Regions from separate parts of the Qipengyuania oceanensis genome, predicted to be linked through region 1. Evidence: predicted binding sites of a transcription regulator. Region 1 holds the regulator's gene; each other region holds the start of a gene.
The links. Region 1 encodes LexA, which represses DNA repair genes until DNA is damaged. Its sites were predicted from a motif close to GTTCCNCNCTTGTTCT; they were not measured.
Positions count from the first base shown of each region.

Region 2: a site for LexA is predicted at 1,557-1,572, ahead of GRI48_RS06190 (ImuA family protein). Genes of this name have one in related genera too.
Region 3: a site for LexA is predicted at 1,316-1,331, ahead of uvrA (excinuclease ABC subunit UvrA). Genes of this name have one in related genera too.
Region 4: a site for LexA is predicted at 1,661-1,676, ahead of GRI48_RS03845 (S24 family peptidase). Genes of this name have one in related genera too.

Region 1 covers NZ_WTYN01000001.1:393,411-396,806, reverse strand. Annotated here, with positions in the region: gene GRI48_RS01945 (ComEC/Rec2 family competence protein) at 1-1,002, shown strand, start outside; gene lexA (transcriptional repressor LexA) at 1,028-1,720, opposite strand; gene GRI48_RS01935 (molybdopterin-binding protein) at 1,806-3,014, opposite strand; gene moaC (cyclic pyranopterin monophosphate synthase MoaC) at 3,011-3,396, opposite strand, start outside.
Region 2 covers NZ_WTYN01000001.1:1,282,840-1,286,235, reverse strand. Annotated here, with positions in the region: gene GRI48_RS06195 (sugar MFS transporter) at 1-1,438, shown strand, start outside; gene GRI48_RS06190 (ImuA family protein) at 1,585-2,277, shown strand; gene GRI48_RS06185 (Y-family DNA polymerase) at 2,195-3,396, shown strand, end outside.
Region 3 covers NZ_WTYN01000001.1:642,567-645,962, forward strand. Annotated here, with positions in the region: gene uvrA (excinuclease ABC subunit UvrA) at 1-1,305, opposite strand, end outside; gene GRI48_RS14480 (lysozyme) at 1,520-2,545, shown strand; gene GRI48_RS03145 (ABC transporter ATP-binding protein) at 2,568-3,305, opposite strand; gene GRI48_RS03150 (FecCD family ABC transporter permease) at 3,302-3,396, opposite strand, start outside.
Region 4 covers NZ_WTYN01000001.1:772,124-775,519, forward strand. Annotated here, with positions in the region: gene GRI48_RS03835 (TrkH family potassium uptake protein) at 1-215, shown strand, start outside; gene GRI48_RS03840 (potassium channel family protein) at 205-864, shown strand; gene GRI48_RS03845 (S24 family peptidase) at 878-1,537, opposite strand; gene GRI48_RS03850 (hypothetical protein) at 1,722-1,931, shown strand; gene GRI48_RS03855 (hypothetical protein) at 1,921-2,274, shown strand; gene GRI48_RS03860 (D-2-hydroxyacid dehydrogenase) at 2,278-3,228, opposite strand; gene cysS (cysteine--tRNA ligase) at 3,225-3,396, opposite strand, start outside.

The DNA.
Region 1 (3,396 bases):
GTCGGGCCGAGCTTCCAGATGAGCTTCACCGCGGTGTTGGCCATCGTCGCGCTCCACAATGCGGGGCCGGTGCGGCGATTCCTCGCTCCGCGCGAGGAGAGTTGGCAGGCCCGGATCGGGCGGCGTGGCACGATGTTGCTCGCCACGGGGCTCGTCATCGAATTCGCACTGATGCCGATCGTTCTTTTCCACTTTCATCGTGGCGGGGTCTACGGCGCGTTCGCGAATGTCGTGGCAATACCGCTGGTAACATTCGTGACCATGCCGCTGATCGCGCTCGGCCTGTTGCTCGATCTGGCGGGCCTTGGCGCACCGGCATGGTGGCTGACGCAGCATTCGCTGGAGCTGCTGGTCGGGATCGCGCATTTCACCGCAGCGCAGCCAGGTGCGATCAAGCTGTTCCCGCAGATCGGCGGATTTACTTACTTCCTGTTCCTCGCAGGCGGACTGTGGCTGGGCTTGTGGCGTGGGCGAGCGCGCCTGCTTGGCCTGGCGCCGGCTGCCGTTGCGACCCTGCTTCTCGCGGTAACGCCGACGCCGGATGTTTTGATCTCTAGTGACGCGCGCCATGTGGGAATCGCGGGCGAGGGGGACAGGCTGCTTGTCCTGCGCGAAGGGCGATCCGATTATGCGAAGGACAATCTGCTCGAAATGGCAGGAATGAATGGCGAACCGATTGCCCTTGCAGACTGGCCGGCGGCGCGCTGCTCTCGCGATTTCTGCACCCTTATGCTCGATCGTGGCGGCAGGAGATGGACGCTACTGATGGCACGGAGCCACGACAGGATCGAGGAGCGCGCACTTGCAGCCGCCTGCAGCGAAATCGATATCGTGGTCGCCGATCGCTGGTTGCCGCGAAGCTGTCGCCCGCGCTGGCTGAAGGCCGATGCGCGGATGATGCGGCAGACAGGTGGCCTCGCCCTGTTTCTGGAGCGGAAAAGGATCAACCGGGTAGCCGATCACCAAGGCGAACACGGGTGGTGGCGGGACGAGGAGCCATAAGCTCCACGCGCCCCGCGTCACGAAATTAGTGGTATCGGCGCAGGAGCCCGGCGAGCTTGCCCTGGACCTGCACTTGCCCGGCATCGTAGATCTGCGGATCGTAGCTGGCGTTTGCCGGATCGAGGCGGACGCGACCGTTCTCGCGGCGCAGGTACTTCAGCGTCGCTTCCTCATTGTTGACCAGTGCGACCACGATTTCCCCATCGCGAGCACTGTCCGTGCGGCGGACCAATGCAAAATCGCCGTCGAAGATACCCGCTTCGATCATCGAATCGCCCGAGACTTCGAGCGCATAATGCTCGCCCGGACCGAGCAGGGCGGCAGGGACCGGCAGCGAGTTCTGACCTTCAAGCGCCTCGATCGGGGCACCGGCGGCAATGCGGCCGTGCAGCGGTATCTCGATGACATCGTTCGCCGCTTCGGACTGGCGCGACGCGGTCGGCTTGGTCGCGGCTGCCACCATGTCGTTCGCTGCGCGAGCGCGCGGGGCGGTAGAAATCGCATCCTCCGGCTGCTTGAGCACTTCGAGAGCCCGTGCCCGGTTCGGCAGGCGGCGGATGAAGCCGCGCTCTTCCAGCGCCGAGATGAGGCGGTGGACGCCCGACTTGCTCTTGAGGTCCAGCGCTTCCTTCATTTCCTCGAAGCTGGGCGAGATGCCCGTCTCTTCGAGACACTGCTGGATGAAGCGGATCAATTCGTGCTGTTTTGCCGTCAGCATGGGCCGGGCTCCGTGATAGCCATCTGTTCCTTCGACTCGCGAATGCGAACGAATGCGGAACAATTAGGCAACCAAATAGGTGAAGTCAAGCAATCCCGCCATTTTCGAGCAGGTACACCGGAACATATGTTCCCGCTTTCGTCTCGGGTGCGTTCGGCGGTCGATCGATGAGGGCGGTCGCGGTCGCCAAGGCCAGCAAGCCAGCGGAATCTTGTTCAAGGACCGGATGGACCTTCCCTTCGGCTACGGTGGCGCGGAGAAACTCCCTTCGGGCATGACCCGGCGCAAGATCGAGCGCCGTCGGTAACGAGATGGCCTGCGGCCCCGGTCTCAGGCAGCCTGCCAGCTTCCGCAAGAGCGGGAGCAGAAACAGGAACGCCGTGACGTAGGCGGAGGCGGGATTGCCCGGCAGCCCGAGGATGACCTGACTTCCTTTGCGCCCGACCATCAGGGGCTTGCCCGGCTTCATGGCAACCCGCCAGAAATCGATGCGCGCGCCCCATCGTTCGAGCGCCGGGCGCACGAGGTCGTGATCGCCCACCGAGGCACCGCCCGTGGTGACGATCACGTCGCAAGCGCCTGCATTGTCGAGCGCGGCCAGCAAAGCCTCCATCGTATCGGCCACCGGTCCCAGGCGTTCGATCCGGCCAGCAGGGGCGCGCGCCAGCGCTTCCAGCATGGCGCCGTTGGTCGCCGGAATCCGGTGCGCGGGACAATCTTCGGGAGACGGTGCCAACTCGTCGCCGCTGTCGATTACCGCGAGGGAAGGAAGCCGGTGAACGCACAGCCTTGCGTGGCCCGATCCCAATGCGAGCGCCATCTGGTTGGCATCGATGCGTGTTCCGGCAGGAAGCAAGACTTGCCCCTTGGAAAAATCGTAACCGGCACGCCGGATATGGCGCGCTGTCGGCTCGCCTTCGCCGTTGAGCGCGATGACCTCGCCGGTGCGCGTGCAGTTTTCCTGGAGCAGCACCGCCATGTCGCCTTCCGGCATGTGTGCGCCGGTAGAGATGCGGATTGCCTCGCCCCGACCGAAGCTCCCGCGGAACGGGTGTCCGGCGGCGCTTTCGCCGACAACCTGCCAGGGGCCCCGGTCGTCATCTGCATGCAGGGCATAGCCGTCCATCGCCGACAGGTCCGTCGCGGGCTGGGTGCGTAGGGCCACCAGGTCTTCGCCGAGATACCGGCCGATTGCCTGCTCTGTATCGAGGTGTTCGCTTGCAAGGGGCTCGATGCCGCGCAGCAGCCGGTCCAACGCTTCGTCGAGCGGGATCGGCGGCTGCGTGCCTGTCACGATGCGCGCCAGTCGCCCGACTTGCCACCGCGCTTCTCGAGCAGCCGGATGTCGGAGACGACCATGCCCTTCTCCAGCGCCTTGGCCATGTCGTAGATTGTAAGCAATGCGATCGAAGCTGCTGTAAGGGCTTCCATTTCGACGCCGGTCCTGCCGGTGATGCTGGCAGTTGCGGTCGCCCTGATGGCGCCACTTTCGAAGGTGAAATCCACGCTGACCGAATCCAGCGGCAGCGGATGGCACAGCGGAATGAGGTCTGCAGTCTTCTTCGCGGCCATGATCCCGGCGATCCGCGCCGCGCCGAGAACGTCACCCTTGGGGCCATTGCCCAGGCGAACCGCTTCGAGCGTATCCGGCTGCATTCGGATCGTGCCGCTGGCGA
Region 2 (3,396 bases), 890 kb from region 1:
TGTACCCGACGTTGCCTCGAGCACCGATTCACGGCCGATCGAAGATGACGGTGCCGGCATCCAGGCGCCCGGCCTCAACTACTTCGTCTTCGGCCTGTTCTTCATCTTCGGCGGCATCACTTCGCTCAACGACGTGATCATTCCAAAGCTGAAGGAACTCTTCACGCTCAATTACACGCAGGCGATGCTGGTGCAGTTCTGCTTCTTCGCCGCCTATCTGATCGTCGGCATTCCCGGTGCCAAGCTCGTGAAGAAGCTGGGCTACATGCGCGGTGCGGTGGCTGGCCTGCTCACGATGATGGTCGGCTGCCTGCTGTTCATTCCGGCGAGCCAGACGGCGACTTACGAGATCTTCCTGTTCGCGCTCTTCATCCTCGCCAGCGGCGTGGTGATCGTGCAGGTGGTGGCGAATCCGCTGATCTCGCTGCTCGGTCCGCAGAAGACGGCGCATAGCCGGCTGACCTTCGCGCAGGCCTTCAATTCGCTCGGCACGACGGTCTTCCCGTGGGTCGGCGCAATCGTCATTCTCGGCAGTCTCGCCGCAGTCAGCGCGGACCAGCTTTCCGGCGCGGAACTGCAGGCCTATCGCCAGGCGGAAAGCGAGGCGATCTGGCAGGGCTATCTCGGCGTTGCCGCGCTGATCGCGGTCGTCGCCCTCGCGGTGTGGCTGTTCCGCAATCGCCTGCCGCACGATTCCAAGATGATGGGTGAGAACGAATTCGTTTCCAACGGCCGCTATCTGGTCGGCCTGGCGATCATCGTGGCGGGCGCGCTGCTTGCCATCTACGTCAACGCATGGATCGGCGTACTGCTGATCATCGCCGCCCCCTTCGCCTGGCTCTACAACAACGACTTGCTGCGTCGCAGCCGCTTCAGCTTCGGTGCGCTGTGCATCTTCCTCTATGTCGGGGCGGAGGTATCGATCGGCTCGATCATGATCAATTACCTCGCCCAGGACCGGGTGCTGGGCGAGTTGATCGCCACGCGCATGCCCGGCGCGAACATGGAAAGCGCGGTCGGCTGGATGATCAGCCTGTACTGGGGCGCGGCCATGGTCGGCCGGTTCATCGGCTCGTATTTTCTGCGGATCTTCTCGCCGGGCAAGATCCTCGCTTTCAATGCGATCGGCGCGATCGTGCTGATCGTCCTCAGCACCCAGACCGGCGGCTACGTTGCGGCCTACAGCCTCTTGGCCGTGGGGCTGATGAACTCGATCATGTTCCCGACCATCTTCTCGCTCGCTTGCGAGAAGCTGGGTCCGCGGGCAGCTGACGGGTCGGGCATCATCAACGTCGCCATCTTCGGCGGCGCGGTCGTGCCGTTGCTGTACGGCGTGCTGGCCGACGGCACGGGCAGCCTTGCCCTGGCGATGGTCCTGCCGATCGCCTGCTACGCCATCATCGCCGGTTTCGGGATGTTCGCCCGCAGACCTGCCTGATCTTTCGACCTGCCATCTCTCTCCGGCAGATCGCGAGGCCCGGATGCAGCCAGCGTCCGGGCCTTTTGCGTGCCCGGAAACCGCTTGGGACGAATCCCGTTGCAGTCGGAGAACGAACGGAACATAATAGGAACACTGATTCTCCCATGACCCATGTACCGTGCCTGATTCCGACCGCCTCGTCCTCCTGCTCCTCCCTCTTGCCGGAGACGATCGTCGCTCCGCGCCCGATGCTGCAGGAGATTTTTGCAGCACCCGGCGATGCTTCCGCCACCGGGCTGGCGCTCGCGCAGCTGCCGGGCGGGGAGGGCGGCTCTGCGCCGCTGTTCTGGGTGCAGGAAGCGCGCGCGGCGGGCGAGGCGGGGCGCGTCTTCGCCCACGGCCTTCCGCCCCGCCTGCGGCGACCGGTTCTGCATGTCTTCGTGCGCAAGGCGCGCGACGTGCTGTGGGCAATGGAGGAAGGGCTCAAATGCGCCTCGCTCGGCGCGGTGATCGGCGAATTGCACGGCAATCCGCAGGCGCTCGACTTCACCGCATCGCGGCGGCTGGCGGTCGCGGCGGAACGCCATGGCGTGCCCGCTTTCCTGGTGCGGACCGGCGGCCATGCGGAGCTGAGCGGCGCGCGGCGGCGCTGGCGGGTCGAAAGCCGCCCATCGCTGCCGCATCCCTACGACCCGAAGGCACCGGGCGCGCCTGCCTGGTCGCTCGATCTGTTCCGCGCGCGCGACATGCGGCCCGGCATCTGGGATGTCGGCTATGACCCGGCGGCGCATCGTCTCGATCTGGTTTCCGCAACTGGTGATGGAGCGATGGCGGAACGCCCATCCCGCTACGGATGACGCGATCCCGCTCGCGCTGGCGGAGGAAGGGCCGCACGGCCAGGTGATCGCGGCGGTCAATGCCGCGGCGCGCCACGGCGGCGCTCGTCGGGGCCAGCGGATGACCGATGCCCGCGCGATCCTGCCGACGCTCGCCATTGCGCCCGCCGATCCGGCGGGCGATGCCGCCGCGCTTGCCGCCATGGGGCGCTGGGCCCAGCGGTGGAGCCCGTGGACCGCGGTGGACGGCGCCGACGGCCTGCTGCTCGATACCGGCGGTGCGGCGCATCTCTTCGGCGGAGAGGCGGCGATGCTGGCCGGGATGGCACGTGCTTTCGGCGCTCTCGGCCACACCAGCCGGATCGCGCTTGCCCCCACGATCGGCGCGGCCTGGGCGCTGGCGCATTACGGCGGCAAGGAACAGGTGGTGATCGCCGAGGATGACCTGGCGGCCGCGCTCGCCCCGCTGCCCATCGCCAGCCTCAGGATCGATGCCGACGCGGTGCTGCTGCTGAGGCGGCTGGGGATCAAGACCGTCGGCGCGCTGCGGGGCATCCCGACCGAGGCGCTCGGCCGCCGGTTCCGCAAGCACCGCCGCGCCATCGCCAACCCCTTGCGGCGGTTGCAGCAGGCCTATGGCGATGTCGAGGAAGTCGTCGCCCCGCTCGCGCCGCACAAGGTCTATCGCGCCAGCGCCCGCGTGCTCGAGCCGATCCGCCACGTCGCGGTGCTCGAGCCGGTCGTCGCCGACCTCGCGGCGGATCTCGCGCAGCAACTGGAGGAAGCGCATCTGGGCCTGCGCCGTGCGCGGTTCGAGGCGTTCCGGATCGACGGGCACATCGCGCAGCTGGAGGTGGAAACCGCTGCGCCGGTGCGCGCCCCTGCGCATGTCGTGCGGCTGTTTTCCGAAAAGCTCGACGGGCTCGATGCAGGCTTCGGCTTCGATGCCTTTGCACTCACCGCGCTGTGGCACGAGCAGATGGACGCCTTGCAGAAGGGGCTGGAGGAGGACGAGGCGCCCGGCATTTCCTTCGCCCACCTGATCGACCGGCTGCGGGTGCGGCTGGGAGCGGGCAATGTGCGCCTCGCCGCGCCGTGTGCCAGCCACGTGCCCGAACGCTCCATAGTCTGGCAGGAGGA
Region 3 (3,396 bases), 250 kb from region 1:
CTTGCCGTTGCAGGTTTCGCACGGCTGCGCGGTCTGGAACTTCGACAGCTCCTCGCGCATCCACGCGCTCTCGGTCTGCAGCAGCCGGCGGTTCAGATTGCCGATCACGCCCTCGAACGGCTTCTTGACCGTGTATTGCTTGCGCCCGTCCTTGAAGGTGAGCGGGATCGCGCGGCCCCGCGTGCCATGGAGAATGATGTCGCGGATCTCCTGGTCGAAATCCTCCCACGGCGTCTCGAGACTAAATTCGAACTCCTTCGCCAGGCTGGCGAGCACCTGCATGTAATAAGGCGACGGCGGGTTGGACTTGGCCCACGGCACCACCGCGCCCTTCTTGAGGCTGAGCGCCTCGTTCGGCACGACCAGCTGCGAGTCGAACAGCTGCTTCTCGCCGATACCGTCACAGGTCGGGCATGCCCCCTGCGGCGCATTGAAGGAAAACAGCCGCGGCTCGATCTCCTCGATCGTGAAACCGGACACCGGGCAGGCGAACTTCTCGGAAAAGACGATGCGGTTAGCAGGCAGACCCGCACCCTTCATCGCGCCGCCACCTTCGGCTTCGCTCTCGCGCCCCGGCACCACGCCATCGGCGAGATCGACGAAGGCAAGCCCCTCGGCCAGCTTGAGCGCGGTTTCGAAACTGTCGGCCAGGCGCGTCTGGATACCGTCCTTCACGGCGATCCGGTCGACCACGACCTCGATATCGTGCTTGAATTTCTTGTCGAGCGCGGGTGCTTCCTCGATGCCGTACATCTCGCCGTCGATCCGCACGCGGGTGAAGCCCGCCTTCTGCCACTCGGCCAGTTCCTTGCGGTATTCGCCCTTGCGTCCGCGGACCACGGGGGCGAGCAGGTACAGCCGCGTGCCTTCGGGCAGTTCCATCACCCGGTCGACCATGTTGGAGACAGTCTGGGCCTCGATCGGCAGGCCGGTGGCCGGCGAATAAGGCACGCCCACCCGTGCCCACAGAAGGCGCATGTAATCGTAGATTTCGGTGACCGTCGCCACGGTCGAGCGCGGATTGCGGCTGGTGGTCTTTTGCTCGATGGAGATGGCCGGAGACAGGCCGTCGATATGCTCGACATCGGGCTTCTGCATCATCTCGAGGAACTGCCGCGCGTACGCGCTCAGCGACTCCACGTAGCGCCGCTGCCCCTCGGCATAGATCGTGTCGAAAGCCAGGCTCGACTTGCCCGACCCGGACAGCCCCGTGATCACGATCAGGCTGTCGCGCGGCAGATCGATGTCGATGCCTTTGAGATTATGTTCGCGCGCGCCTTTGACGCTGATCTTCGTGAGTGCCATGGGCTACGGTGTTCCGCTAATGTTCTTGACTGTCAAGGGGAGCGACAGGCGCATCCCCGACGAGCCGCCGATGTGGGGGCAGCCAGCGGGTTTACAACATGGTCGCCGGCGTTCGCAGCGCATCGTTCACGCCCGAACCGTGCAGGTTGCGGGCTGAGCCGAGGACCGTTCTGCCTGATCCAACCGTTGATCAACTGAATGGCGCGCATGTTTTGTGCCGCCCCAAGCAATAAAGAAATGGTGGACCGATATCGATGAACGACAGGAAAAAACGACGAAGCACCGGCAAGATGATGCCGAAAACACTGACCATGCGGGGGCTCGGGACGGAGAGATACGGCAGCGTGAGGCTGCTGGATACGTGGTCAGCACGTATCCTTCCTCTCAACTGATGGCCCCGCGCGACAGCAAGCCGTACGGCCACCCCATCCGGACGATCCAGTCCAGCCGAAGGGCGCAGAGCGTGCCGAAGGCGATGGCGCGTCAGACAACCCCGGCCAAACCCGGCAATGACCTGCTCGGGCGTATAAAGCGAAAACGGGCAATCCGGCAGGATCTGCGACAGATGCGGATCGAGAAGGGTCTGCGGTCGAAAACCAAGCGCAAGAAGATGGCCGTCGCCTTGGGAGCGAGTGCCATTACGCTGAACACGGCGGCCGTCGGTACGGGCGCTTTCTACATGCCATCGGCGGCAATGGCCTCTGCCCAATTCCAGGATCCGACCCAGGTGCGTGTGCCCGCTTCACAGATTCTCGTAAGCGATCAGATGAAGATGGCGCTGATCGAGGAAGAAGGGATGCATCATACGGTCTACGCGGACCCCGTCGGATATCTGACAGTCGGCGTGGGGCACCTGGTGATCCCGAAGGACAATCTGAAGGTGGGCGACAGGATATCGCAAGGTCGCATGGCGCTCCTCCTGGAACAGGACCTGCGCATCGCCGAGGATGCGGTGGTGCAGCTAGTCGGCGATCTGCCTCTCTACCAGCACGAATTCGACGCGCTGGTCGATCTCGTCTTCAACGTCGGTGCGGGTAATCTTTCTCCCGAAGAAAGCCCTAAACTGAACCGTGCCATCGAGGTCGGCGACTACGAAGCGATCGCGGAAGAACTCGCTTATCACAACGCGGCGGGCCAGAAGCTGAAGGGTCTCGAATATCGCAGCGACCGGCGGGAGAAGATCTTCATGGAAGCCAGTTACGATAACCCGAGGTCGCAATCGGAGGTCACCCGCACCTGATCGTCTTTACAAACGTAATCTACTAAAAGGAGAGGGCCTTCGCGCCCTCTTTTCCTTGCCACGATGTCTCGACGCCCCACACCTCGCGGATAATCTCGGCCGAGAGCGCGCTTTGCGGTGCGCCATCCGCAGCCACCCTGCCCTTGTCGAGCACCACGACGCGATCGGCGTGGTTCATCGCGACGGCGAGATCATGGACGACCAGCACCACGCCGGTCCCGTCTCGCGACTGCCGTCTCAGCACGTCGAGCAAGGCGAGCTGGTGCGCGAGGTCCAGCGCAGCCAGCGGCTCGTCGGCGAGTATCCAGCGCGGCTCGCCGGCAAGCACCCTCGCGAGGAGTGCGCGCGCTCTTTCACCGCCCGACAGGCTCGAGACGGGTCGATCCGCGAAGTCCAGGAGGTCCAGCGCTGCGAGCGCCGCGTCGATGCTCTGTGGCGTCGCATCGCGATATGGCAACCGACCGAGCGCGACGACATTGCGGACCGACACGTCCCAAGCGACGCCCCCGTCCTGCGGCAAATAGCCGATCGCTCGTGCGCGCTCGCGCGGGTGCAGCGCTGCCAGCGGTCGATCATCGAGCGCGACAGCACCGCCGGAGGGCTTCTCCAATCCGGCAAGCATTGTGAGCAGCGTCGATTTGCCTGCGCCGTTGGGGCCGCAGATCGCGGTGATCGTGCCCGCTTCCAGTTCGAGATCGAGCGGTCCGAGGATCGCTTTCCCGCGCCGCTCCACCGACAGCGATCGTGCGCGAAGCTTCATGCCAGCCCCCTGCGCATCCGCAGCAGCAGCGCGAGGAAAAACGGCGCACCCAGCAGGCTGAGCGCGATGCCGAGCCGCAATTCGGTCACCA
Region 4 (3,396 bases), 380 kb from region 1:
CACTCGACCACATCCTGTTCGAATGCATCTCCGCCTTTTCGACCGTCGGCATGTCGACCGGCATCACCGCAGACCTGCCCGCATCCGCGCTTATCGTCCTGTGCGTGCTGATGTTCGTCGGCAGGGTGGGAACCATCACGGTAGCTACCGCGCTGGCTCTGGGCGAGCGCAAGCGCCTTTACCGCTATCCCGAGGAGGATCCGATTGTCGGCTGAGAAACGCAAACCCGTTCTGGTAATCGGCCTGGGCCGCTTCGGTGGCGCCGTCGCCCTGACGCTGGAGCGGATGGGGCACGAGGTGCTGGCAGCCGATCTCGACCCGCGGCTGGTGGAGGAATTCGCCGGCGAAGTCACCAAGGCGGTGGAGGCCGATTGCACCGATGTCGCCGTCCTGCGCCAGCTGGGCGTCGCCGATTTTGAGGCGGCGGTCGTCGCCATCGGCACGGATATCGAGGCGAGCGTGCTGGCCGTCCTCGCACTGGCGGACGTGGGACTGACGAACATCTGGGCGAAAGCGGTCAACGAGAACCACGCGCGCATCCTCGAGCGGATCGGGGCCGCCCACGTCGTATTCCCCGAACAGCGCATGGGCGAACGGGTCGCTCGCTTGCTCAACGAGCGACTTCTCGATTTCATCGCGTTCGGCGACGAATTCGCGATCGCGCGGCTGCGCGCTCCCGAGCCGATCGTGGGTCTGCCCCTGATGACCAGCGAATGTCGCAGGAAATACAAGGTCACGGTGGTCGGCGTAAAACGCAAGGGCGAGGATTTCATCCACGCCGTGCCGGATACGCTGGTCTTCCCAGACGACGAACTGGTGGTCAGCGGACGCATCCCGGACATCGAGGAATTCTCGGCGATTTGATCGCCGCGGCGCGCTAGACCCGCCCGCCCTTCCACACGACCCTGCCGATGATCGCGATCTCGTCGAACGCGACCTCGACCGGAGGGTACGCCAGGTTCTGGCTCAGCAAAGTAAGCCTGCCCGGCCCCGACGATGCAAGCCGCTTGACCATCAGCGTGTCGCCCATGCGAACGACGTGTACCCCGTCGCGAAACGGGCGCGGCGTGCGATCCACCAGGATTTCGTCCCCGTCGCGCAGCAGCGGTTCCATCGAATCGCCCTCCACCGTGATCGCCGACAACTGCGCGCCCTCCAGCCCCTGTTCGCGCAGCCAGCGGCGCGAGAAGCGGAACGCGTCGAACGCCTCCTCGCGCTCGGCAAGCGCACCCGGGCCTGCCGACGCGCCGAGCGGCAGGCGCCCCACGTCGACCCATTCGGGCGCTGCATCTGCCGGAACATAGGAATTTCCCTCAGGCGCACCCAGTTCACGCTCGTCCACGCCGAAGAACTGCGCCAGCATCCGCCGGTCGCGTTCCTCCAGCCTGCGCGGCGAGCCCTTGCGAATGAATTGCTGGAGATAGGCCGCATTGCGCCCGAGCATGGCAGATAGCGAGGCCAGGCTCGCGCCATTTTCCTGCGACAATTCAAGCAATCGCTGTCGTTCGGGCTCGTTCTGCCAAACCTGTGCCGTCATGCGCCTTCTCCTTCGCCCGGCATGGCCGACGGCGAGTTTATCTCAACCCTCCGGATAAATACCGGGTTTCCCGAGAATATTCCTATACCATAGGATTTTTCCTAGACAAGTAGGATTTGGACTGGAACGAATCAGGAACACAACGTCGCACAGACATTCGATTCGTCCAACTGGGGAGCGCCAAATGCTGATCCGATCCGTCGAGAAATTCCTTCGTACCTATGACATGCCCGCGACCAAATTCGGGCGTCTGGCCGCGCACGATCCGCGGTTCGTCCTCGATCTAAGGATGGGGCGCATTCCGCGCCAGCAGACCGAGGCCCGGATCGTCGCTTTCATGGCCGGCTTCGAAGCCGCCGGTCAGCACAAGCGGGTGAGCGCAAATGTCGGTTGAGGCACACATCGGGCGCGCACCGCGCATTCGCAGAACCGCTGCCGACCGGCTGCGCGAAGCAGTGCTGGCGCTTGCCCAGCATCGGGGACAGTTGATCGAACACCACGAAAAGCCGTGGGCCAGCATCACCTTTGCTGGTGCGCGGCATACGCTCTCGCTGCTGTTCATGGGCGACGACGCAGTGGCAGCGGGCGAGGAACTGCTCGCCGCCCTGCCCGATCACGAGTTCGCGATCCCGGGCCAGCTGGTCGCGGATGCGAACGTCATCTCTGTCGAGCACCGGCTGCTGCCGACCCCGCGCATGGCGATTACCTGCGAGCTGTTGCTGTTAGAGGATGCCTAGCCGTCAGTAGCCGAGCGCAAGGTCCATCTGCGGGCTGAGCGGTTCGCCGGTGCGATACCGCTCGAGGTTTTCGAGGAAACGGTCGGCGCTGCGCTGGAACATCTTGGTCTGCGCCCGTCCCGACAGATGCATGGTGACCTGCGCGTTGTGCAGGTCCCACAGCGGGTGATCTGCGGGCAAGGGTTCCGGGTCGGTAACGTCGAGCAGCGCCGCTTCGATCCGGTCTTCCTTCAGCGCATCGACGAGAGCGCCCTGGTCGATCACGTCGCCGCGCGCGATGTTCACGATCACGGCATTGGGCCGCATGGCGGCGAGTTCAGCCGCGCCGATCATCCCGACCGTTTCCGGCGTCGAGGGGACTGCGAGCACGATCCAGTCGAAATCGCCGAGGCGACCACGCCATTCGGTCGGCTTCAGCGAATCGCCTTCGCCCGAGCGGCGCACCGGCATCACGCTCATGTCGAAGGCTTCGAGCCGGGTTTTGACGAGCGAACCGATCGCTCCGAGGCCGAGCAACAGCACCCGCTCGCCCGCCAGTTCGCGCTTGCCCGGGCTATCGGTCAACCATTCCTTGCGGTCCATCGCGCGCACGACCTCGCGATAGCCCTTGGCATGGGCAAGCATCAGCATGACGGTATATTCGGCGATGGTGAGCGCGTTGATGCCGACCCCGTTGGTCACCGTGACGCCGCGTTCGGCGAGCAGGTCGAGCGGCATGAAATCGAGTCCTGCGTAGATGGAGTTCATCCACTTGAGGTTCGTCGCGGCCTTCGCCGTGTCGATCATCGCCTGCTTGTCGTTCATGTCGAACCAGCCGATCTCGGCTTCCGACGCGACTTGCTGCGCTTCCTCGGCCGTCATGAACCAGCGCGGTTCCACCCATTCGGGCAGGCGCGGCTCTATCAGCGGCCGGATCATGCCCGACAGCGCCGCAACCGTTTTCGTATCGCTCATAATTTCCACTCCCAGCCCAGCGGATCGCCGTCCATGACTTCAACGCCCTTTGCACCGAGTTCGGCGCGGATGGCATCGGATGTCGCGAAGTCCTTCGCCATGCGCGCCTCCTTGCGGCGGATCAGCGCGGCCTCGATCTCCGCCTCGGTGATTTCCACGCCCGCGGGG